DNA from 3 places in the Nitrincola sp. genome. Region 2 is predicted to be linked to each of the others. Evidence: predicted binding sites of a transcription regulator. Region 2 holds the regulator's gene; each other region holds the start of a gene.
What was found. Region 2 encodes sigma-54, which starts transcription at its own class of promoters, with help from an activator protein. Its sites were predicted from a motif close to TGGCACNNNNNTTGCTNT; they were not measured.

Region 1: a site for sigma-54 is predicted at 2,858-2,875, ahead of ACN0R1_RS07475 (DUF3305 domain-containing protein). Genes of this name have one in related genera too.
Region 3: a site for sigma-54 is predicted at 4,061-4,078, ahead of flgF (flagellar basal-body rod protein FlgF). Genes of this name have one in related genera too.

What each region holds. Positions count from the first base shown of each region.
Region 1 is NZ_JBLXDN010000007.1:92,006-99,535, forward strand. It holds gene ACN0R1_RS07465 (4Fe-4S binding protein) at 1-1,632, opposite strand, end outside; gene ACN0R1_RS07470 (DUF3306 domain-containing protein) at 1,794-2,348, opposite strand; gene ACN0R1_RS07475 (DUF3305 domain-containing protein) at 2,345-2,812, opposite strand; gene fdhD (formate dehydrogenase accessory sulfurtransferase FdhD) at 3,094-3,960, shown strand; gene ACN0R1_RS07485 (substrate-binding domain-containing protein) at 3,953-4,867, shown strand; gene ACN0R1_RS07490 (hypothetical protein) at 4,988-5,293, shown strand; gene ACN0R1_RS07495 (flagellar brake domain-containing protein) at 5,387-6,127, opposite strand; gene pdxB (4-phosphoerythronate dehydrogenase PdxB) at 6,132-7,292, opposite strand; gene ACN0R1_RS07505 (hypothetical protein) at 7,402-7,530, shown strand, end outside.
Region 2 is NZ_JBLXDN010000001.1:330,464-337,993, reverse strand. It holds gene ACN0R1_RS01565 (HPr family phosphocarrier protein) at 1-187, opposite strand, end outside; gene rapZ (RNase adapter RapZ) at 199-1,056, opposite strand; gene ACN0R1_RS01555 (PTS sugar transporter subunit IIA) at 1,060-1,524, opposite strand; gene hpf (ribosome hibernation promoting factor) at 1,546-1,836, opposite strand; gene ACN0R1_RS01545 (RNA polymerase factor sigma-54) at 1,885-3,390, opposite strand; gene lptB (LPS export ABC transporter ATP-binding protein) at 3,430-4,158, opposite strand; gene lptA (lipopolysaccharide transport periplasmic protein LptA) at 4,161-4,673, opposite strand; gene lptC (LPS export ABC transporter periplasmic protein LptC) at 4,660-5,226, opposite strand; gene ACN0R1_RS01525 (KdsC family phosphatase) at 5,226-5,750, opposite strand; gene ACN0R1_RS01520 (KpsF/GutQ family sugar-phosphate isomerase) at 5,765-6,736, opposite strand; gene ACN0R1_RS01515 (ATP-binding cassette domain-containing protein) at 6,915-7,530, shown strand, end outside.
Region 3 is NZ_JBLXDN010000034.1:10,586-18,115, forward strand. It holds gene flgJ (flagellar assembly peptidoglycan hydrolase FlgJ) at 1-656, opposite strand, end outside; gene ACN0R1_RS17285 (flagellar basal body P-ring protein FlgI) at 656-1,756, opposite strand; gene flgH (flagellar basal body L-ring protein FlgH) at 1,767-2,432, opposite strand; gene flgG (flagellar basal-body rod protein FlgG) at 2,469-3,254, opposite strand; gene flgF (flagellar basal-body rod protein FlgF) at 3,270-4,013, opposite strand; gene ACN0R1_RS17305 (flagellar hook-basal body complex protein) at 4,135-6,228, opposite strand; gene ACN0R1_RS17310 (flagellar hook assembly protein FlgD) at 6,244-6,927, opposite strand; gene flgC (flagellar basal body rod protein FlgC) at 6,947-7,381, opposite strand; gene flgB (flagellar basal body rod protein FlgB) at 7,384-7,530, opposite strand, start outside.

The sequences.
Region 1 (7,530 bases), on a different contig from region 2:
ACCTTGAAAATAGGGATGCGCTTCAAGTTTCTGACTAATTTTTTCGATGGTACTTTTAGTCGCGAACGGCTTGGAACAGCGGATACAGTGAAAAGGCTCTTCCTCTTTTAGCGTACGTACTTCACCGCGAGTACCCGCCGCCGGTGCAAAGCGAGCTTCAAGACTAATTGCACGTTCAGGGCAGCTAGCCTCACACAAACCACACTGCACACAATCGCCTTCCAGAAACGCCAGCACTGGAGCTACGTCACTGGCACTCTTGAGCGCGGAAGTCGGGCATACCGACACACAACTCATACACAGGGTACAGGCTGATTCGTCAACGAGTACTTGGCCATACGGGCTACCCTTAGGTAAAGAGACAGGGGTTTCATTTGCCTCGCCCTGCTCTATCAAACGGTCTAGCGCAACATTGATAGTCTGACGTTTGCCCTCATAGGGAAATATCATCCCCTTGGGCAAACCTTCCCAGGATTCCAGGCTTGCATTCAGTGCACTGAGTGCATCCGGCATAGCATCGGCAGTAACCACGGAAATGCGTGCATGTGGATGACCGATGGCCTGTAACAAGTGTCCGGTTAAGCTGACTTCGTCTTGCAACTGTTGTTTAAGCGTTGCGGGGGTTTCCTCATCAATCAGGATAGCGATATAGGTCACACCATAGGCCAGTAAGGATAGCCAGGTGTCGGCTCCCAGTGCGCCCACCTCTTCCAGTGCCACAGGAATTACATGCGCAGGTAGTTGATCCATTTCAGGGCTGTAGTGCTCAGCATGAATCATCAAGGCCGGTCTTTCGCCACCGGCTTGAAAATAGCTGTCCAGACAGTTACGTAAACGATCCAGTTGAGTAGCGGGCTTAGGTGCAGCAAAGCTCAGGGCACCGGTAGGACACACGGTGGTACAGCTGCCAGCACCATGACACAAATGGGTATCAACACTGATTTGAAAGTCATGACTGAGGGTGTTGTTATGGCTGCTGATCGCGTCGGCCGGACAGACATCCAGACAACGGGTGCAGCCCATATTGCCACGGTCAGCATGCGCACAGATATCATGGTTAACCTGCACGTACTGCGGCTTTTCAAACTCACCGACCATGCTGGCAATCTCTTCCAGCGCATCGGCAAGACGATTCGCGTCCGCTCCGATAGCAAAGTAGCCGGGAGGAGATAATTCGGATGCAATCACCGGGTCAGTATTAAGGTCCAATACCAGATCATAATGGGGTTGTCCGGCGGTGGCTTCTGCCGGGTTGATCTGTTGTCCATCCGGTGCGCTAAGGCGCAGTTGAAATGCTCCCAGCCAGCCGCTCAGTGATACGAAAGGCAAATACAAGGGAGTCAACTCAGGAGCTGCCTGCATGGCACGCTCCAGGTGCTCATCATCCTGGTTTGACACCTGCCCCATCGCCAGCAGGGTTTTGCTGCTGGCGCCTACAACCTGCGCAGCCACAAGACGAATCAGATCCTCAGGGCCGATGATTAGCAAATGCCCACGACTGGTATAGCTGATCACGCCATCCTGCATCGCCATCAACGGCGGCAGGGCATTGAGTGCCTGCTGTCGGGCACGCGCATTTAACTCAGGTGTGGCCGTAAAGGCCTGATGCATAATTAAACTATTGGGTTTCATTGACTCTCTCTCAGGCTCACCTGCACGCTTGTTATGATTCAGGTGGTCGAGTTGTAGTTATTTATAGGTTATTGCAATTTAGAAGCCAGTTTTATCAACCTGAATTACACAACTGAATCACCTATACACCGACAAAAAAGCATGCTTAATAAAAAAGCGGGTCATTTTGTCTCCTCCTGGGTAGTTTTTTCGGGGCGATCTGGACCAACAGTCTCCGCCGACTCATCAACAGCTATTTTTTGTCTATCCGCCTCTACACCCGCCAGGCTATCACGCGCCTGCTGCATTGCATCTTCCAGTTGCTGCTCTGCCCAGCCGCGTACTTTTTCACCGACGACAGCAACCAGTTTCTTCGGTTGCGAATAATCCAGATTGTATTCATCCAGTGGATCACGGAAGTTAAATTCAGGCTGATGAAAGTATTTACGCAACGCCTGACGCTTCAACTCAGACGAAACACCCGTCGAAAAGAAAGCCGACATATCACTGCGGGAATCAATTGTGTCGATATCCGGCATATCCTCATCTGTGAGAGGCTCGACTTCAGTCGCCGCTTGATCAGTAACGTCCTCCTGCTCCGCAAGCTCAGCATTCTGAACAAGCCTGACGTCTGAATCAGCGCGGTTCGCTTCGCTATCATGCGGGTCAACATCAGGCAAAGCCTCTTCACCAGTCTGCTTGATACGCGACCAGCGATTCAGAAACCCTTCACTCATGCCGCACCTCCACTTGCTTCACCCGCTGCCTGGGCCCGTAAACGGCGCTTACCCGCCTTAGGATCCTCTAACTCACCATGCTTCGCCATAAACTGCTCCAGCCATACATAGATAGCCTGAGGCATGGGAATACTCAGCACTGGCTGCCCGGCATCCAGGTGGTCAGCCGCAAGATCCTGCGCCACCGATAATTTTCGCGGCTCCAGCTTGCCGGCTTCCACCTCTTCGCAGATCACAAACAGAGTAGGCGCCTGAGCACTCAGATTAAAACGATAGGCCATACGCTCATCGCGATGAAGTTGTAAACACAACTGAAACGCCTCAGGTTCTTCAGGCTTAACGGCGCTGATCTGCGAAATTTTCCAGGATACCGATGGCCAACCGCGTGACTGAGTTTCCTGTCGATCCAGCACTACCCACAAGGGCCATTTATCCGATGTCGGACCATGATCTGACTGTGCCATACCCAACTCCTGTTATTAGTTTTCGTTAACTATCAGTGTAGGTCAGAGGCAAGTAATGTGCCGCATTACCCAAGCGCCTGAGTCGCCAGCCCTGCTATACTCATCACCGACATAGAAAAGGGTCAAATAATCACACACCCAGACCCGTTCGGGACAAAATGACCCATCTCATCACTCTGGAACTTTGCCAGCATCGCCCTTAAACCGTCTATCTGGCATGCTCGGCAGACTGGTACAAATGTTGCTGATTAAACCAGTGAACAACAGGCTAAGGATCGACTATGACTGATAACCCCGGTTTAGTAATGACACAGGCACGTGCCTCGTTGACACGTATTGCACAGGTCATGGATGAGCAGGGTGACTGGCGGGAACAAGCACTGGCCTGCGAAAGACCTCTCACGCTTTATCTGAATAAACGCGAGATAGTCACCCTGATGACGCTGGGCGAAGATCCTGAGGCACTGGTGCTCGGCTATTTACGCAATCAGGGGTTAGTAAATCGACTTGAAGATGTGCTGGCTGTTCAAGTCGACTGGGAGGTAGAAGCCGCTGCTGTCGTCACCTCGCATACGCCGGATGATATAGAAGCCACACTGGCCAAACGAACTGTAACTACTGGCTGTGGACAGGGTACGGTTTTCGGCAACCAGATGGAGCGCTTAAAAGGCTTACAGCTGAGCCAGTGGACGCTGAAGCAATCGCAGATTTACCACTTGCTCGACAGCCTGAATCAACACAACGACACCTACAAAAATGCCGGTGCGGTGCATGGCTGTGCTATCTGCTCAGCCGAAGGTGAGGTGCTGAGCTTCTGTGAGGACATAGGTCGGCACAATGCGGTGGATACCCTGGCCGGTCGGCTGTGGCTGGAAGGCATTAACAGTGACGATAAAATTTTCTATACCACTGGTCGCCTGACCTCTGAGATGGTAATGAAAACCGCACAAATGGGGATCAGCGCACTCTTATCCCGCTCGGGTGCCACCGAAATGGGACTGCAGATCGCCAATGAACTGGGCATTCTTATGCTCGCTCGCGCTAAAGGGCGACACTTTCTGGTATTCAGCGGCCAAACACGCCTGGAGCTGGATGCCAAGCCCACGCCATTAGCACGATCAAATAAACGGAGGTCTCAGGATGAGTGATCCAACCCCATCCCCTTATATGACTGTCAAAGATGCGGCGGCTTACTTGCATCTGAATGAAAAAAAGGTCTACCAACTTGCCAGTGATGGCCATCTGCCTGCCACCAAAGTAACCGGAAAATGGTTATTCCCCCGCAAACTCATTGACCAATGGCTGCTGGAATCCAGTCATCACGGCGTACTCAGTGACCGGCTGTTATTTGCTGGCAGTGATGATCCTTTACTAAAAGCGGCACTGCTAAGAATTATGCAACAGCAGCAGTACCAGGCACTCTACAGTTATATGCCCACTGGCACCCAAGCGGGTTTATCATTACTGGCGCAGGGATTGATAGATTGCTGTGCCGTACACTGGGGACGGGCCGAAGAAAGTCAATTACGCCACCCGGCACTGATTCGCCAGTATGCCGGTTCACGCCACTGGGTACTGGTACATCTGTTCAAGCGCCGACAGGGTCTGATGCTGCGCAAAGATGACTCCGACACGCTACTCAGCGAACCCACAGCAATGTTACGCAAGCGCTGGGTGATACGCCAGGAAGGTGCTGGATCCCAGCGCTTTCTAAAAGACTGGCTGCATCAACAGAATCTGCCTTTTGACAAAATACACGCCAGCGTGCGAGCTCTCACCGAAACCGAAGTCGCTTCTGCCATTGCCCGAAATCTGGCCGACATAGGTCCAGGCACTGAAGCCGCGGCCATCGAGTGCGGTCTGACCTTTGTCCCTGTGTATCAGGAAGCCTTTGAGCTGGTGATCCCCAGACAGGTATTTTTCAGGACGTTACTACAGCAATTATTTGACTGGCTACAGAGCCCTGAGGGCCGCCAAACCGCCACCAAACTGGAGGGCTATGATCTAAGTCAATGTGGAAAACTTATTTGGAATGGTGAAGTCAAAGACTCGTAAAAATATTTGTGCAATGCACAAAAAAATACTTGACACAGGCTCTCATACCCCTATAATCGGACGTATTGTGCAGTGCAACAAAAACACTGCATAGATCATTAAATATTAGGAGAGACTCTCATGACAAACACTGTTGATTTCCAGAAGCCTGTTGAAGCCGCTAAAAACCTGATTGCCCTGCAGACTGAAACTCTCAGCAAAACTGTTGAGCTGCAGAAAAAATCTGGCGAAGAGCTGGTTAACTTTTTCAAGTCTGAAGCTGAAAAAGCTAAAAGCCTGAAAACCCCTGAAGAAGTGATCAAGTTCAACACTGAAGCTAGCACTTCACTGTACAGCCTGCTCAAAGCACAGGGCGAAGCTTTCACCGCTTTGGCCACTGAATCCAGCAAAACTGTAATGGCTGAAATGCAGAACTTCGGTAAGTAATCTTACCTGTTCGCCGCTCCTGCGCATCCATGCGCACGCGGCATGCAGTACATTCTGTACATAAAAACACCCCGCTTGCCGGAGTGTTTTTATTTATAGCGCTGCAAATTGCTCCGTTTCATGCAATTCCCCGCATTCATACAACCACTGCTGATACACATAGCCTGCCAATACCAGGCGCGTCTCTTCCTCCATCTCATCAAAGATCAAACCGTGACGATAGACCTTGAGGGTTCCGCTCTCTGTTTGCATAACACTGCGTACCTTAGCGGGCGCTAAAATCACATGGTCTATGCCAGCAACAGAGACCCTGGCAGTCAAAAACACACTGTCACCAACAGTGGCCAGCGCCAAGGGAGACTCCACCGAAGCACCGGACAAACTCATGTCTACACACAGCGCCGTTTGTGACGCATGCGGATCAGCATCACCCTTGTCCAACAATAAATTCAGGTGAACAGGCACACGAGTGTGCTGACGAAACGGCACAGTATCCAGTGCCGTTGGATAGGCCAGTATCCAATGAGGAAAAGGCTCCGAACGCGCTTTAAGCAAACGCGATTTGAAGCTGATCAGCGTATTACCACACAGCAGTTTCACATTCAGCGAAACCCCTTCAGTCAGCAAAGGCTTGCGGCTTTTCGGCGCAGTCACAATCACCGCACTCTGGTCGTGCACACCCACCAGGCGCACTGAATAGCGCGCTTTGGGGAGCCGCGTTTCAAGGCGCACCGGTTCACCTGGACGTGGGCGTAATTGTGCCAGCGATATGACAGGTAGCACCCGCCGAGTGGCTAACTGACCCGATTGAGGTTTCAGACTGACTGGAGACATGAATTCACTTTTTAGCATCCGCGACCGGAAAACCCAGCGCTTTGAAAATTGACTGCTGATCTGTTGGCAGCTGCAGGGTTAAGGCGCTGAACTCGCGCCGGATTGGGTACTGCTTACGCAACTGATCAAAGGCGACCTTTTGCTGCTGCTCAGGCACACCCAAACTGGCGCGCAGCGCACGATCATCACGAAAAGGATCGTACAGCATTCGTACCGGCGGCAATAGACCTGCCTTTTCAGTTAACCGCATCTCCGCCACCTCGGCAAGCGGTAACAGTTGCGCAAAAGACTGCTGCACCCTAACACCGCTAAATGCACACCAGGCTTGATAGAGCATCCAGGTTCCGCGCAATTTACCTTCCAGCGAATAGCCGGCAATATGTGGTGTAGCAATTTTGACATGAGCTGCCAATGCCGGATTAACCGCTGGCTCATTTTCCCAGACATCCAGCACCAGTGTCAGATCATCACGCTGCTGTAGCAACTCAAGCAGTGCTCGATTATCAATCACCGGCCCGCGCCCGGCATTGATCAAAATTGAGCCAGGTTGCAGCATCGCCAGCGTTTCAGCCTGCAACAGGTGCCAGGTCGCATCCTCACCCGAATGGGTCAACGGCGTGTGCAGGCTGACAATATCAGCTTCACTTAACAACTGCTCCAGCGAACAAAAACGCGCCGCCTCATCGACTGACAAGGAGCGCTGTCTGGGCGGATCACATAGCAAGGTGCGGATTCCCAGCGCCTGCAGCCTGGTCGCCAGCCGTGAGCCGACATTACCGACACCGACGATGCCAACAGATCGGCCCCACAAATCAAAACCCTGCTCTTCAGCCAAATGCAGCAGTACACTGAGCACATACTCTACAACCGCATCGGCATTACAGCCCGGCGCACTACTGAATCCTATACCTAGCTCGGTCAGAGCCGCCAGATCGATATGATCGGTACCGATAGTGGCTGTGCCAACAAAACGTACCGAGGTACCTTGCAACAGTGCCCGATTAACAGGGGTGACCGAGCGTACCAACAGTACATCCGCATCCAGCAGATCATCACGGCAGATTGCCCGACCGGGGCGAGTATGCAGCTCTCCCAGCGGGGCAAACAGTGTTTGCAGCGCCGGAATATTTTCATCCGCAACAATTTTCAACGGGGCAGGCTTCAATAGACCTCCAAGACTTTACAACAAGGGCATTTTCAGGCTCAATTTCGCGCCATTATAAAACGTATCCCCTGTCCGGGTCATTGTTCCTCATCTATTCAGAAGAAAATCTGTGTTATTACGCTGGCAAAAACAGGCTGACTATTTTACTGTCAGCGTCTACCAGGATCTGGTTGGTGACTGGATTCTTACGCAAAGCTGGGGCAATTGCCTCAATGATGACAGTGAGTTCAGTCATACA
Region 2 (7,530 bases):
GAATCAGCTCAGTGCCTTTGCTGGCGGCCAGCATCATTACCGCCATAATGCTTTTGCAGTCGACGCAACGGCCGCTTTTTTCAACTTGAATCTGGCTGGAAAAACCACTGGCCAGGGTGCTGAGTTTAGCCGCCGCTCGCGCATGTAAACCAAGTTTATTAATGATAGTGATGGGGGATTCAATCATGCTTTTCTCAATCAGGTCAGTTCGCGGTGACGGACATGGACACTGTCCATCGACAGGCTGAAATGGTTAGCAAGGTATTCTGCCAGATAGACCGAGCGATGTTGGCCACCGGTACAGCCGATACAGATTGTCAGGTAACTACGGTTATCCTGGCGAATACGTGGTAACCAGCGTTCCAGAAAGTGAGAGATATCCGCTATCATCTCATCCACATCGGTAGATTGCTGCAGAAACTCACGTACCTCTTTGTCCAGTCCGGTCAGTGGGCGCAATTCTGGTACCCAGTGAGGATTGGGTAGTGTGCGCACATCAAAGGTAAAGTCAGCGTCCAGTGGTACACCGTGTTTAAAGCCAAAAGACTCAAACAGCAGCGATAGCGATTGTTCTCGCCTGTTGGTAATTCGCAGTTTAATACGATCACGTAACTCATACAGCGTCAGCCGTGTAGTATCAATCCGCATGTCTGCCAGGGTGGCGATGGGTTCGAGTAAAACCCGTTCGTATTCGATCGCTTCATGTAATCCAGAATGCGTATCCGTGAGCGGATGCTTGCGTCGGGTTGCACTGAAACGTTTCAGCAGCGTCGATTCCGATGCGTCCAGGTAGATTACTTCACAACTCAGGTCATTGAACTGTTTGAGCTGTTCAAGTAACGCTGGAAAACGTTCCAGGTTGCTGGTCAGGTTTCGGGCGTCAATGCTGACAGCTATCCTGGAAGGATTTCCTGTGGCCTCGGTCATTTGCTTGATCAGCTCAGGTAATAGCATGGCTGGAAGATTGTCAATGCAATAAAAACCAGCATCTTCAAGTGCTTGCAGCGCCGTAGTTTTACCTGAACCGGATCGACCACTCAAAATGACCAGCTTCACAGCTTAGCTTCCTTGCCCGGCAGCGTTCATAAAACGACTGAACAGCGTGACGGCATCAGTAGCACCTCGCAGTGCTTCACGTATCTCTGACTGACTGAAGAGCTCGGCTAGACCAGCGAGTGTTTGTAAATGCTCTGTAGCCGCATCTTCAGGGACCAATAGGCAGCAGAGAAGGTCGACAGGACGGTTGTCTATCGCATCAAAATCAATAGGTTCTTTCAAGGTGATTAAAAGTGCGAGAGCTCTATTACAGCCAGCCAGACGACAGTGTGGGATCGCCACACCGTCGCCGATGCCTGTACTGCCGAGGCGTTCACGATTGAGCAGGGCGCTGAAGACATCTTCAGCTTCCAGTTCATCTATTTCGGCAGCCAGTGTTTCACTGGCAATTTCTAAAACACGTTTTTTACTGACGGCATCGATATGACAGAGTGTCAGGGATTCAGTCAGTAGTTCGGATATAGGCATGTGATAGTCAATAGTTAGTGGTTATTTATGAGATTTCATTTTTTCCTTGTGCTTAATGACCTGACGATCCAATTTGTCGATCATGGCATCTATTGCAGCATACATGTCATCCTGTTCGGCTTGTGCAAATATTTCACCTCCAGCTACATGTAAGTCAGCTTCAGCTTTCTGGCGCTGCTTCTCAACACTCAGGGTCACCTGTACGTTGGTAATATTGTCGAAATGACGCTCAAGACGCACGAATTTACTGCGAACGTACTCATTTAATGCATCTGTCAGTTCTACGTGATGACCGGTTATATTGATCTGCATGGTATCTCTCCTTAGTGCCGGTACGATGAGGTCGTACTCTATAGTTAATTAAAGCAGACGCTTGCGCTCATTAGAAGGCGGAATGCTTAACGCCTCACGATATTTTGCGACGGTACGTCTTGCTACGTTGATTCCCTGCTCTTTCAGCAGTTGTGCGATCTTGTTATCGCTGAGGGGTTTGGCTGTATTTTCAGCAGAAATCAACTTTTTGATCAGCGCTCGAATCGCTGTGGATGAAGCACCTTCTCCATCGGCCGTATTAACCTGACTGGAAAAGAAATATTTAAGCTCAAAAATACCTCTGGGGGTATGAATGAATTTTTGTGTGGTAACACGGGAAATGGTGGATTCATGCATGGATACCGCTTCAGCGATATCATGCAACACCATGGGTTTCATGGCTTCATCACCTGTGTCGAGAAAGTCGCGCTGTCGCTCGACAATCTCGGTTGCCACCTTTAGTAGCGTGTCATTGCGGCTCAGCAAACTTTTCAAAAACCAGCGCGCTTCCTGCAGGTGATTTTTCAAGTAGGTATTGTCGGCACTGCTGTCAGCACGTCGGATCAAATCCGCATACTGTGAATTGATCCGCAGTTTAGGAGCGATATCTGGATTAAGGGATACGATCCACTCATCCTGGATTTTACGCACCATGACATCGGGTATGACATATTCAGATTGAGTGGAGCTGATCAATGCGCCGGGTTTGGGGTTTAACGAGCGGATCAGGTTGATGACATTATCCAGTTCAACGTCATTCAGACGCATTTTGCGCATCAGTGTTTTGTAATCATGGCTGCCTAGCAGGGGTAAAAATTCCCGGCAAAGGCGAATTGCTTGCTCACGCCATTCGATCGTTTCTGGCAGTTGCCTGATCTGTATACACAGGCATTCACTCAGATCTCGGGCGGCTACCCCCGGTGGATCAAATTGCTGAACCCGGTGGAGTACCGCCAGAATTTCATCTTCATCGGCTTCCATGAACAGTTCCGGCTGTTGTGCCTGGAACTGTTCCAGTAGCTCGGCAAGGTCGCTACGCAGGTAGCCATCCGCATCCGTGGCGTCGATAATGGCCTCTGCCACCATATAGTCCTGTTCACTCATGGGGGTCAGGTTCAACTGCCAGATCAGATGATCCTGGAGGGTGTCTTCTCGGGTATCATTGTCTTGATTAGGCCAGTCGCCTTCGGCAGCAGAGCCTGAGCCTGGGCCTTGGCTTTGGAAGGTGTCTTCCCAGTTGCTGTCAGTGGGCAAGTCATCGGGAATGGATTCATTCCAGTCAGTATCTGCCCCAGTGTCTTCGTTTGAATTGTCTGACGTTTCGCTATTGCTGTTTAGTGCAGCGGTTTCTTTATCTTCATAGGTTTGATCCACGAGCGCTTCGGTCGTGTCAGATTCATCATCACTGACTTCCAGCAACGGGTTGCTGTCCAGCGCCTGCTGGATCTCCTGTTGTAGATCCAGTGTTGACAGCTGCAGCAGGCGGATGGCTTGTTGCAGCTGTGGCGTCATCGTGAGATGTTGGCCAATCTTGAGATGTAACGCTTGCTTCATATGCCGTTAAGATCACTTATTCAGAGGCAGGGATGGTGACTAAAGCCGGAACTGGTCGCCGAGATAGGCGCTGCGAACCTGCTTGTTGCCCATTATGTCAGATGGACTGCCATCTGCAAGGATGGCGCCTTCACTGACGATGTAGGCACGTTCACAAATGTCGAGGGTCTCGCGCACATTGTGATCAGTTATCAGTATACCTATATTACGTTCCTGAAGATGCCGTATGGTCTGTTTAATATCATTTACTGATATCGGATCAACACCCGCAAAGGGTTCATCCAGCAGAATGAAGCGTGGTTCCGTGGCCAATGCACGGGCTATCTCCACGCGCCGACGCTCCCCCCCAGACAGTGCCATACCTGGGCTGTTGCGTAGATGGGTAATATGGAATTCCTGTAGCAGCTCTTCCAGTAACTGGGTGCGGTCTGATTTGGATAACTCCTTACGGGTTTCCAGAATGGCCATCAGATTGTCGCTGACACTCAGCTTTCTGAACACCGAAGCTTCCTGTGGCAGATAGCCGATGCCTTTTTTGGCGCGGCTGTGCATAGGCAATTGGGTGATATCCTGCTGTGCAAGACGAATATTGCCCTTGTCGGCATTTACCAGTCCCACGATCATATAGAAGCAGGTCGTTTTACCCGCACCATTTGGACCCAGCAGACCCACAATTTCGCCCTGGCTGATTTTCAGGGAAACGTCGCGAACAACATCACGTCCTTTATAGGACTTGGCCAGATGCAGGGCTTCCAGAGTGGTGGTCATGGCTACTGGTTGCCTTTCGGTTGAATGATCATTTGCACGCGCTGGCCATCCTGAGACTCGCTTCTGAATGCATCCACGACAGATTTATCCATGTCATAGACGATGCGATCTCCGGTGAACTCGTCGGCGTCCTGCATAACGCGAGCGTTTTCAGTAATGGTTACCGTCTGAGTGGGTACCTGGTAATCCATACGTAATCCATAGGCCTTGGTTGTAGGCTGGTTGGCACTGGCTTGCTGATGAAACTCAGCAGGGGAGCCAGTCGATAAAATTCTGGAAATACTACCGGCATTATCACGGTGCATTTCGACACGTGAACCCAGCATCAGCATGGTGCCCTGACGTATTTCAACTGATCCGGTATACACAGCGACGCCAGTGAGTTCGTTCATGCTGGCGTGATCGGCTGAGACATAGATTGGCTGCTCCTGGTCTTCAGGCAGGGCGTAAGCAGTCTGACTCAGTATCAGTAGTGCTGTGATCAGGCACAGCATTAACATTTTAGTATGTCGCATAATATCCTCTTACGTCAGACAGCAGGTCTATACGGTGTTCTTTTAGCCACGCCTGCATGCCGATAGCATCGGTACGGTTGGTTCCCTGTTGAATCTGAACGGGAGCATCGGTTTCGGCATAATCATCCGGTGGCAGTAATGTCATGACTGATGTCGTCAGTACCCAAGGTGTTTCTGCAGCCGAATTATCAATAACCCTGACGTTTCCTGCAAGTTCAATCTTGCTTTCATCGTCTGGCATGCTGCCGAGGTCGGACGAAATCTGTGTATCGCCACGTCCATCGCGAGGCAGTGTAATCAATGGGCTGTTCAGTGTGATCAGCTCCGGTGCCGGGAAATGCTGCAAATGGGGTGACTGGACGATGCGTGAGAGTTGTCCGTTTTCATCGAATACACTGATGTACGCATCGCGGATAAAAAAGTCCACTCGATCTGGATTATCCGGGTCACCTGAAACGGTTTCACCAGGACTGCCAAAAATGCCCCAGTACACCAGCGCGGCCAGTAGTATTGCCAGACCGGTTATCAGTTTCAGGCGGGCGGCACTAAACATCAGCGAAATTCCTCAATCAGACCGGTCAGTTTACCCTGAGCTGATAACAGTACTTCGCAGAATTCCCGTGCCGCTCCATGACCGCCTTGGCGGGAGGTACACCAATCGGCTTCCTGGCAGACTACCGGATGACCATTGGGAACAGAGACACCAAAAGCGACCGTAATGATGGCCGCCAGGTCCGGCAGATCATCGCCAATATAGGCGGTAGTGGTTGCGCTGTCTCCACTTTCTAACCAGATTTCTTCCAGAGCTGTCAGCTTGTCTTCACGCCCCTGTATCAGCCAGTCAACGCCGAGTGCTTTGGCGCGCATGCTCACTTGTGATGAGCTGCGTCCGGTGATAATGGCTGTCTTGATGCCGGCTTTCTGCAGCAGCTTTATCCCCAGGCCGTCCAGCGTATTGAAGGCTTTTACTTCCTGACCATCGGGTAAAAAATACAGCGAACCATCGGTTAATATACCATCCACATCAAACACGGCCAGACGAATGGATTGCAAGCGTTGCTTCAGTACATCGGACAAGGTTTCTGTCATGGTCAGATTACTCCGGCTTTAAGCAGGTCATGCATGTTCAGCGCACCGGCGAGCTGGCCTTGCTCATCAGTAATCAGCAGCGCATTGATTTTACGTTCCTGCATGACTTTTAGTGCTTCTGCTGCCAAGGATCCTGTTTTCAGTGTAGTGCCGCCGCGGGTCATGACCTCTTCAATCGAGGTATTTTTAAGATCGATTTCCTGATCCAGGGTGCGGCGCAAGTCGCCATCGGTAAAAATACCCAGCAGCTCGCCGGTGGCGTTGGTTACCGCTGTCATACCCAGGCGTTTCTGAGTTACTTCCAGCAGTGCTTCTCGGATCGAGGTGTTGACCGTGACCTGAGGAATGTTCTCACCCGCATGCATAATATCATCTACACGCAATAGCAGTTGTCGACCCAGGCTGCCACCGGGATGGGAAAAGGCGAAGTCTTCGGGGCTAAAGCCGCGTGCTTCCAAGAGTGCGATTGCCAGGGCATCGCCCATCACCAGTTGTGCGGTGGTGCTTGAGGTTGGTGCAAGGTTATGCGGACAGGCTTCACGCTCTACCGGCAGGTGCAAATTGACGTCAGCAAAGCGTGAGAGCGTAGAATCAGGGTTTGAGGTCATGCTGATCAGTGGGGCACCCATGCGCTTAATTAGCGGCAATATGGTCACGACTTCAGTAGTCTCACCGGAGTTGGAAAGTGCCAGAACAACATCCTTGCCGGTGAACATGCCTAAATCGCCATGACTGGCTTCTCCCGGGTGAACAAAAAAAGCCGGGGTGCCGGTACTGGCCAGAGTGGCTGCAATTTTATTGCCGATATGCCCGGACTTACCCATACCGGTGACAATGACACGTCCTTCACAGCTGAGTAACAGCTCACAGGCTTTGCTAAAATTGTCATTCAGCTGGGCCAGCAAAGCGCTGATGGTGGCGTGTTCTATTTCAATGGTTCTTGTACCGGCGGCGATAAAGTTAAATGTGCTCATTCGGATCGGGATCAGCCATCTGTTGAAAAGTATATAAGTTACGACAAGTTTAACGCAGATTTGCCTGAGATCGTAACTCAATTTGTTACAGGGGTGTAACTTGGATAACAGGTGCGTTTAAACTTGTCCTCTGTAATGGTATATTTACCGGTCTTGTCTGTTGTAACAGGGTGTGGGGATGGACGTTGAAAAAGACTCAACGAAGGATATGAAACAATCTGCAGATAACATCATTGTTGAAATACGTAATATGAGCTTTTCACGCGGCTCAAAGCGTATTTTTGATGATGTCAGTATCAAGATACCGCGCGGTAAGGTGACAGCAATCATGGGGCCCTCTGGCACAGGGAAAACCACGTTATTAAAATTGATTGGTGGCCAGTTGTTACCGGATTCAGGCCAGATTTTGCTGGATAATCAAAATATACCTACGCTGGGTCGTCGGGATCTTTTCATCGTTCGCGAGCGGATGGGGATGCTATTTCAGAGTGGGGCGTTGTTCACGGATATGACGGTATTTGATAATATCGCTTTTCCTATCCGGGTGCACACCCAGCTACCTGAAGAAATGATTCGCGATATAGTGCTGATGAAGCTGCAGGCTGTTGGGCTACGTGGAGCCGTAGGGTTAATGCCCAGCGAGCTTTCCGGCGGTATGGCACGCCGCGTAGCGTTAGCGCGTGCTATTGCATTGGATCCGGATATTGTCATGTATGATGAGCCTTTTACCGGCCAGGATCCGATTGCAATGGGGGTGTTGGTCAATCTGATCAAGCGTCTGAATGAAGCGCTTG
Region 3 (7,530 bases), on a different contig from region 2:
AACACCGTTGGTGCAACGCCCAGAGCTTTGGCCGCCTTTTCCGCCAATGGCATTAGAGACGCTACAAACTCGGCAGGCGACTCAAATCGTTGCGGCTGCGTCTGTTGCTCATTTTCTGACTGATCAGTAACGGCGGCACTTTCCTGTGACTCGTCATTTTCGGCAGCCACTGTAATATTCTCAGCCCCAGACTCAGAGACAGGCGCCATATATGTAAGTCCTGCTGGCTGACTGATTGGCCCTGTGTTAAGCGCACGATTAAGCATTTGCTCGACCAGCGACTGACGCTCTTCTTGCTCGTTGTCATCGCCTGTTGGCGTAACAACAGCATCAGCACGCTGGCTTAGTTGTTTAACGATAATATCCGCCAGCCCGATACTGTCTTTTTTCGACAGGTCCAGCGTCATCTGCTGGTCAAACATGTCCTGATAAAACTTCACATCACTGGAGTTGAACGGGCTATCCGATGCCAATACATCACTGGCCTGGCGCATGCTTTTGAGCATCATGTTCATGAACAGTTGCTCAAACTCCTGCGCTACGCCTTTCAGCGCAGCCTGTTGATCATCTATCGCCTGGGTTTTCAACTTTGTCAGCTGATTCAGGTCGGTATACAGGGAGGCTGAAGAAGGGTCGAAACCATTTTTAATGGCCATCAGATCACCACCAGCTCGGCTTTCAACGCGCCTGCTTGTTTCAATGCTTCAAGTATAGCCATCAAGTCGCCGGGTGCAGCACCTACCTGATTGACAGCCTCCACGATATCACTGAGCGTGGCCCCGGGCGCAAACTCAAACATACGACCAGAGCCTTCTTCAATGGTGATGTCAGTACGAGGGGCGACAACTGTCTGACCTCCGCCAAGTACATTCGGCTGAGTCACATCCACATTTTCACTGATCGCTACGGTCAGACCACCATGAGTAATGGCCACTGGCGATACACGGACATTCTGGCCAATGATGATAGTGCCGGTGCGCGAATTGATAATGACCTTGGCAGTTTCCTGGCCCGGATCGACTTCAAGGTTTTCAAGCACGGACAGAAAAGACACACGCTGAGACGGGTCACGCGGTGCACGTACACGAATTGACGCAGCATCCAGCGCCTGGGCCATGTCCGGCCCCAACAAGCTGTTGATTTGTTCGGCCACTCGGCGCGCAGTGGTAAAGTCAGGATGGTTCAGGTTAAACATCAAACTGTCGCCACGTGCAAAGGCATTAGGCACGGTACGTTCAACCGTTGCGCCATTCGGAATACGGCCAACGCTGGGCACATTCAATGACAGACGCGAACCATCATTACCCTCTACACCAAACCCTGAGACCACCAGATTGCCCTGAGCAATGGCATACACATTGCCATCAGCACCTTTCATGGGTGCCATCAACAGGCTACCACCCCTTAGGCTTTTTGCGTCACCAATGGTCGACACGGTAATGTCTATTGACTGCCCCGGTTTGGCAAATGGCGGCAGCTCAGCATGAATAGCGACTGCCGCAATGTTCTTGGACTGGGGGTCTACATCTGGCGGAATGGCAACACCGAAGTTATTCAGCATGTTGCGGAAGGTCTGAGAGGTAAAGCTGGTTTTATCGCCGGTACCATCAAGACCCACAACAAGTCCATAACCAACCAACTGGTTGGTTCGTACGCCAGCAACACTGGTAATATCCTTTAGGCGTTCAGCCTGTACGGAAAACGCCGCCAAGGAAAACGTTAGTGCAAAAAACAATGCTTGCCAGATCGTACGCATGTCAGGTTCCTCAGAACGGCCAGAGCGGGCTAATAAAGAAACGCGCCAACCAACCCATCACGTTGGCATCATGGGTGGCGCCAGTACCACTATAGGAAATGCGAGCATCAGCCAAACGCGTCGATTCGACGGTGTTATCCGGCCCTATATCTTGAGGGCGAACCAAGCCGCTGATGCGAATGTATTCGTCGCCCTGATTCAACGTCAGCCATTTTTCACCGCGGACCAACATGGTTCCATTCGGCAAGATCTGATGGACTGTCACAGTGATGTTGCCGTTCAGGCTGTTGCTCATATCCGAGCTGCCATCACCATCAAAGCTACTGGTAGTTTCGGCAGAAGCACTTAAGGGATTCCCAAACACACTCAGCTGCTGCCCCAGCACGGTAGGAGCACCAATAGAGACACTATTGTCTTTGCTCACCGATGTTGTTGCACTCTTGGATGACTGAGTACTTTCGGTCAGCTGAATCGTGAGAATGTCGCCTACGCGATGCGCACGGCCATCGCCGTACAGATCCATACCCGCACCCGCCTGATAGATAGCGCCATCAACTGCTTTGGGCTGCTGCATCTGGGCAGGCTGGATCGGCGCATAGTAGGGATTGTCGGGCTCAGGCGGCTTACTGACACAGCCTGTAAGCGCAGCCACCGCAAACAAAACACCTACTCGCATCACCGCTTTCATCATTCTACCCCGGAGCTATTCAGATTAGAGCTGCTGGCTGACATAGCCCAGCATTTCATCAGCGGTCGAGATGACCTTTGAATTCATTTCATACGCACGCTGAGTGGTGATCATATCCACCAGTTCCTCAACAGCATTCACGTTAGAGCCTTCCAACATGCCCTGTTTGAGTATGCCTCGGCCTTCTTCACCAGGGACTCCAACGATAGGCGCACCGCTAGCGGCTGTTTCTGTAAACAGATTCTGCCCTATAGCGAGCAAGCCTTGAGGGTTGACGAAGTCAGCTGTTTCCAACTGCCCAAGCTCTGTCGGATTGGCATCGCCAGCAATGGTCACACTGACGGTACCATCGCCACCCACTGAAAAATTAGTCACTTCACCGGGTAGTGTGATGGCTGGCTCGATCGGATAACCTTCTGCCGTTACTAGGCGATTCTCACCGTCCAGGTGCAGCTCTCCGTTTCGGGTGTAGCCAATTTCACCATTGGGCATCTGCACCTGCAGGAAACCGCGGCCGTTAATTGCCAGGTCGAATGTCTGATCAGTGATCTGCATATCACCGGTAAAAAACAGTTTCTGAGTACCTACCGTCCGGACACCACTGCCAACCTGCAAGCCAGACGGAAGCTGAGAGTCTTCTCCTGTCGCAGCACCGGGCTGACGACGAACTTGATAGAGCAGGTCCTCAAATTCCAAACGGTCTTTCTTGAAGCCAACGGTACTCACGTTAGCCAGGTTGTTGGAGATAACCTTTAGCTGAGTATCCTGAGCGCTCAAACCCGTTTTAGCGACGTGCAGTGCACCATGCATCGTTTTATCTCCTTATCAGTTCAAGCTCAGCACTTCGGCTGCCTTGGATGAATTCTCTTCAGCGGTTTTCATCATTTTCACCTGCATCTCGAACTGACGAGACAGACTGATCATCGACGTAAGATCATCAACCGCATTCACATTGCTGGCTTCCAGATACCCGGAGCGCACCTGAACATTCAGCGCGGGCGGAAGGGGCACATTATTATCGGTATGCATAAATCCATCCTGCCCCTTATACAGCGCACCGGCTTCCGGCTGAACCAGTTTGATCTGGTCAACCAAAGCAATTTCGGTGGCATTTTCACCTAATGGACGAATGGTGATAGTGCCATCGGTAGCAATGTCTATTTTTTCAGCAGGTGGCAAAACGATGGGAATACCGCCGTTGCCCATTACCGGCAAACCGCTGCCCGTTACCAACTGGTTTGCGGCATTGATCTGCAGCCCACCATTACGGGTATAGACCTCATTTCCGTCTGGACCAATGACAGCGATCCAGCCATCGCCATCAACAGCGATATCCAGATCACGCCCCGTCTGCATTAGGGTGCCACTATCCAGGTTGGTCCCCGGACGCTCACTCATGGAGTACACACGAGACTCATAGCCATCTCCCAGAACGCGCATGGAGCGCGCTTGTTCAAGATCGCTCTTGAATGCGGTCGTCGTGGCGTTCGCCAGATTGTTGGCATGTGCCTGCTGGGCCCGCATATTTTCGCGTGCGCCTGTCATGGCAACGTAAAGAACCTTGTCCATCAACTGCTCCGGTAAAGGATTGCCGTTTCTGTGGCTGTAATGGATATTAAGCAAGCTGCATGCCATAAACGAAAAAACCGGACCAAGGTCCGGTTTTTATATCAGAGGCAAAGGCGCAGAATCAGATCTGCAGTATTGCCTGCGTCACTGTATTCAATGTTTCCAGCGTTTTAGAGTTCGCCTGGAAGTTGCGCTGACCTTCAATCAGCTTAACCAGCTCCTCAGACAGATCTACGTTGGATTGCTCCAACGCCGCGGAACGCAGAGTACCGTTCAGCCCCGTTCCTGGCGGGTTCATGATCGCGTTGCCTGATGCCAGAGTCGCAATCCACTCAGTGTTACCACTGGGCTGAAGGCCATCCTGGTTTTCAAACGTCGCAATTGAAACCAAACCAAGGTTTGCGCGCTGTCCATTACTGTAACTCGCGACCATTTCACCCGTTTCAGCAAAACTCACACCGATCAGGTCACCCTTTGTGTAACCATCCTGCTGCTGGCTTTTTACAATAGATTCAGATGCAAACTGACTGGAGCCTGAGATATCCAATTGCAGGCCTGCAAGCTGATCCACATCCGAATCCAGTATCTGATCCAGCGGGTTTGCGGGGTCAGCACCCAGAATAGTGATGGAAGGCGCCTGACCGGTAGAAGCTACATCCTGGCCATTGACCGCTTCCAAGACACCGGTAGTTGAATTGAAGTTGATCATGATCGGGCCAACTTCAGTACTTTTGTTATCCGGGCTGGTTTCACCTGGATCAAGCATCTTGCCCATATCCAGCTGATCCGTGTCATTCAAGAAAGCATAAGTGCGGTAAGCACCGATGAAAGAGTTATCACCAGTCTCAAGTACTGTCACTTGAGGAACAGTCTGGCTGTTTAACACCTCAGTGTAGAAGAGGTCATTTGCATCAGCACCACCTGAAACAACTCGACCTACATCTCCCGCTTCAGGCTTCCAGGTAATCCTGATCTGGTTAGTATCGGTGTCATAGGATACGGATTCGATATCCGGGTTCTTATCAAGGATTTCCTGCTCTTTGCTGGCAATCTCCTGGCCTACCTGGTCAAGAGTTTTGGTTTCACCTGCAGCAGTAGGTACTTTGACGGTGATTTCAATCCCCGCAACGGTAACGGTAACATCCTGCTGCAAAATCTCTGAGGTGAAGATCGCACCGTCAGCCTCGTTAAGCGTTAGTGCCTGTACTTCACTGGCGCTTCGCTCGCCAACATTGCCAACCGCCTCGGTACCATCGTAATTAGTGACAACAAAGTCACCATAAGCAACAAACTCAGCTTTGACTTCAAATGACAGGTCACCGGTATCCGTTAAACGCACTGTGTTGGGGTCAATTCGGGGGTCACCATCAATATTGGAAGGCTCACCCGCCAGCTTGGAGATTGATTCAGATGTCAATGCGTACGGAGCAGTGCCTGAATCATCGAAGTACAAGGTATTAGGGTCTTCCGTGCCACCAGAGTTCGAGGCCAGATCAAGGTTAAAGCCTGATAGCGCTGCACTGGTAAAATCCAAAGCAGCCCCATCCCAGGCAACGTCTGAATAGGTATGCTCTTCACGAACCGGTCGCTGTTCAGCAAAGTAGAAACGAATACTCTGCTCATTACCCAAACTGTCGAATGTACCGACTGTCGTTGAGTAGGTGTAGGAATTGGGATCCGTTTTAGCAAACGGAATATTCAAGTCCTCGGCATTCTCGTTGGCATCGATATTGAATGCCATATCGACACGTTCCGTTGCCTTAGGCGGACTTTCCTTCTCAGTAACAGACAAGTTCTGGATAGGAAGCTGATTGCCCTGAGCGTCCAATCCATACCCCTGCAGGTATTTGCCATTTTTACTGACAATATTGCCGTCTTTATCCAGTTCGAAAGCACCCGCGCGGGTGTAAGTCAGGTTGCCCTGACCATCATCCAGCATGAAGAAACCAGAGCCGTTGATCGCCAGGTCAAGGTTGCTGTTGGTGAATTCAATGGTGCCGCCACTGAAATCCTGAGCGATATCAGTTACGGTCACACCCGAGCCTGGGGTATTGGATGAACCGGCACCGACTACTGCCGTAGCGTAAATATCACCAAACTCGGTACGGGAAGACTTGAAGCCAACGGTACTGGAGTTGGCGATGTTGTTACCCGCCACATCCAGCAGGGTTGTGGATGCCTTCAGGCCTGTAACAGCTGTATTAAAACCTGCCATTTTCGATTACCTCACTTAACCCAGCTGCTTCACGTCACTCATGTCGATTGAACCGATATTGGTGTTCACTTTCATACCAATACCGTTCTGACCGAGGGTGACACTGTTAATATTGAAACCCATGTAGGTTGCGACTTCTTCATATTTCCCGTCAGCACCGGTGGCAGCCTCAGCCACAATGCGATAGTTACCCGCAGGCAGACTTTCATTCGCCTGCCAAACAAAGTTGTGATCGCCAGGAGGCATAGCTCCCATGCTGACTCGGTCTACACGATTACCCGCACCATCATAAATGGAGATACGAATATCACTGGAGCTCGCATCAGTAGACACAACGCCATCGACCAGTCCACCTTCTTGAGTGAGCTGGGCAATATTGGTGTTAACGTATGCACGCTGCCCAACCATTGAAGAAGCCTGAAGAGCCGCCTGACTGCTGATCAGTGTGCTACTCATCGTCTCCATGGTGGTGGCAAGATTCTGGATACTTTCCACATTACTCATCGTGGAAATCTGTTCCATAAAGTCAGACGTATCCGCGGGACTTGTCGGGTCCTGGTTCTGTAGTTGCGCAATCAGCAACTTCATGAACATTTCCCGGTCTTCAGACATACCTGAAGATGCTGTCGAGCTTTTGGCATTTGCCCGGTTAATCTGTTCGTAAATGTTACCGCTGCCAACGCCGCTTACATCACTCATGGCGTATTCCTCTCACTGCTTACTGGCCAAGCGTCAGCGTACGCTGCAGCATCTGTTTGGCCGTATTCATAATATCGGCATTGATCTGGAAGGAGCGGGACGCCGATATCATGTCAGCCATCTCCTCAACCACATTCACATTGGGGTAGTACACGTAACCCTGCTCATCCGCCATGGGGTGATTGGGCTCGTACGCCATCCGCAGGGGCGCTTCACTTTCCACGATTTCATCGATCTGAACACCCTGACCCGGCACCAGCGAGCGATAGTCTTCAGGCATCTGCTCTGGGGTAATCTCTTTTAAAGAGAACACCGGCTTGCGTGCGCGGTAGGTATCTTCTTCGCTGGAGCTCACGCTTTCAGCGTTAGCCATGTTGCTGGCCGTGGTATTTAAACGCACGGTCTGGGCGCTCATGGCAGATCCGGCGATGTCGAAAACGTTACTCAGTGACATGCTTATTCACCCTTGATCGCGGACGTCAGTCCCTTGAACTTGCTGTTCAAAAATTCGAATGAAGCCTGATAGCGCAGGGCGTTATCGGTATAACGCGCCATCTCTTCCTGCAGCTCGACTGTATTGCCATCGACTGAAGGCTGAGTTGC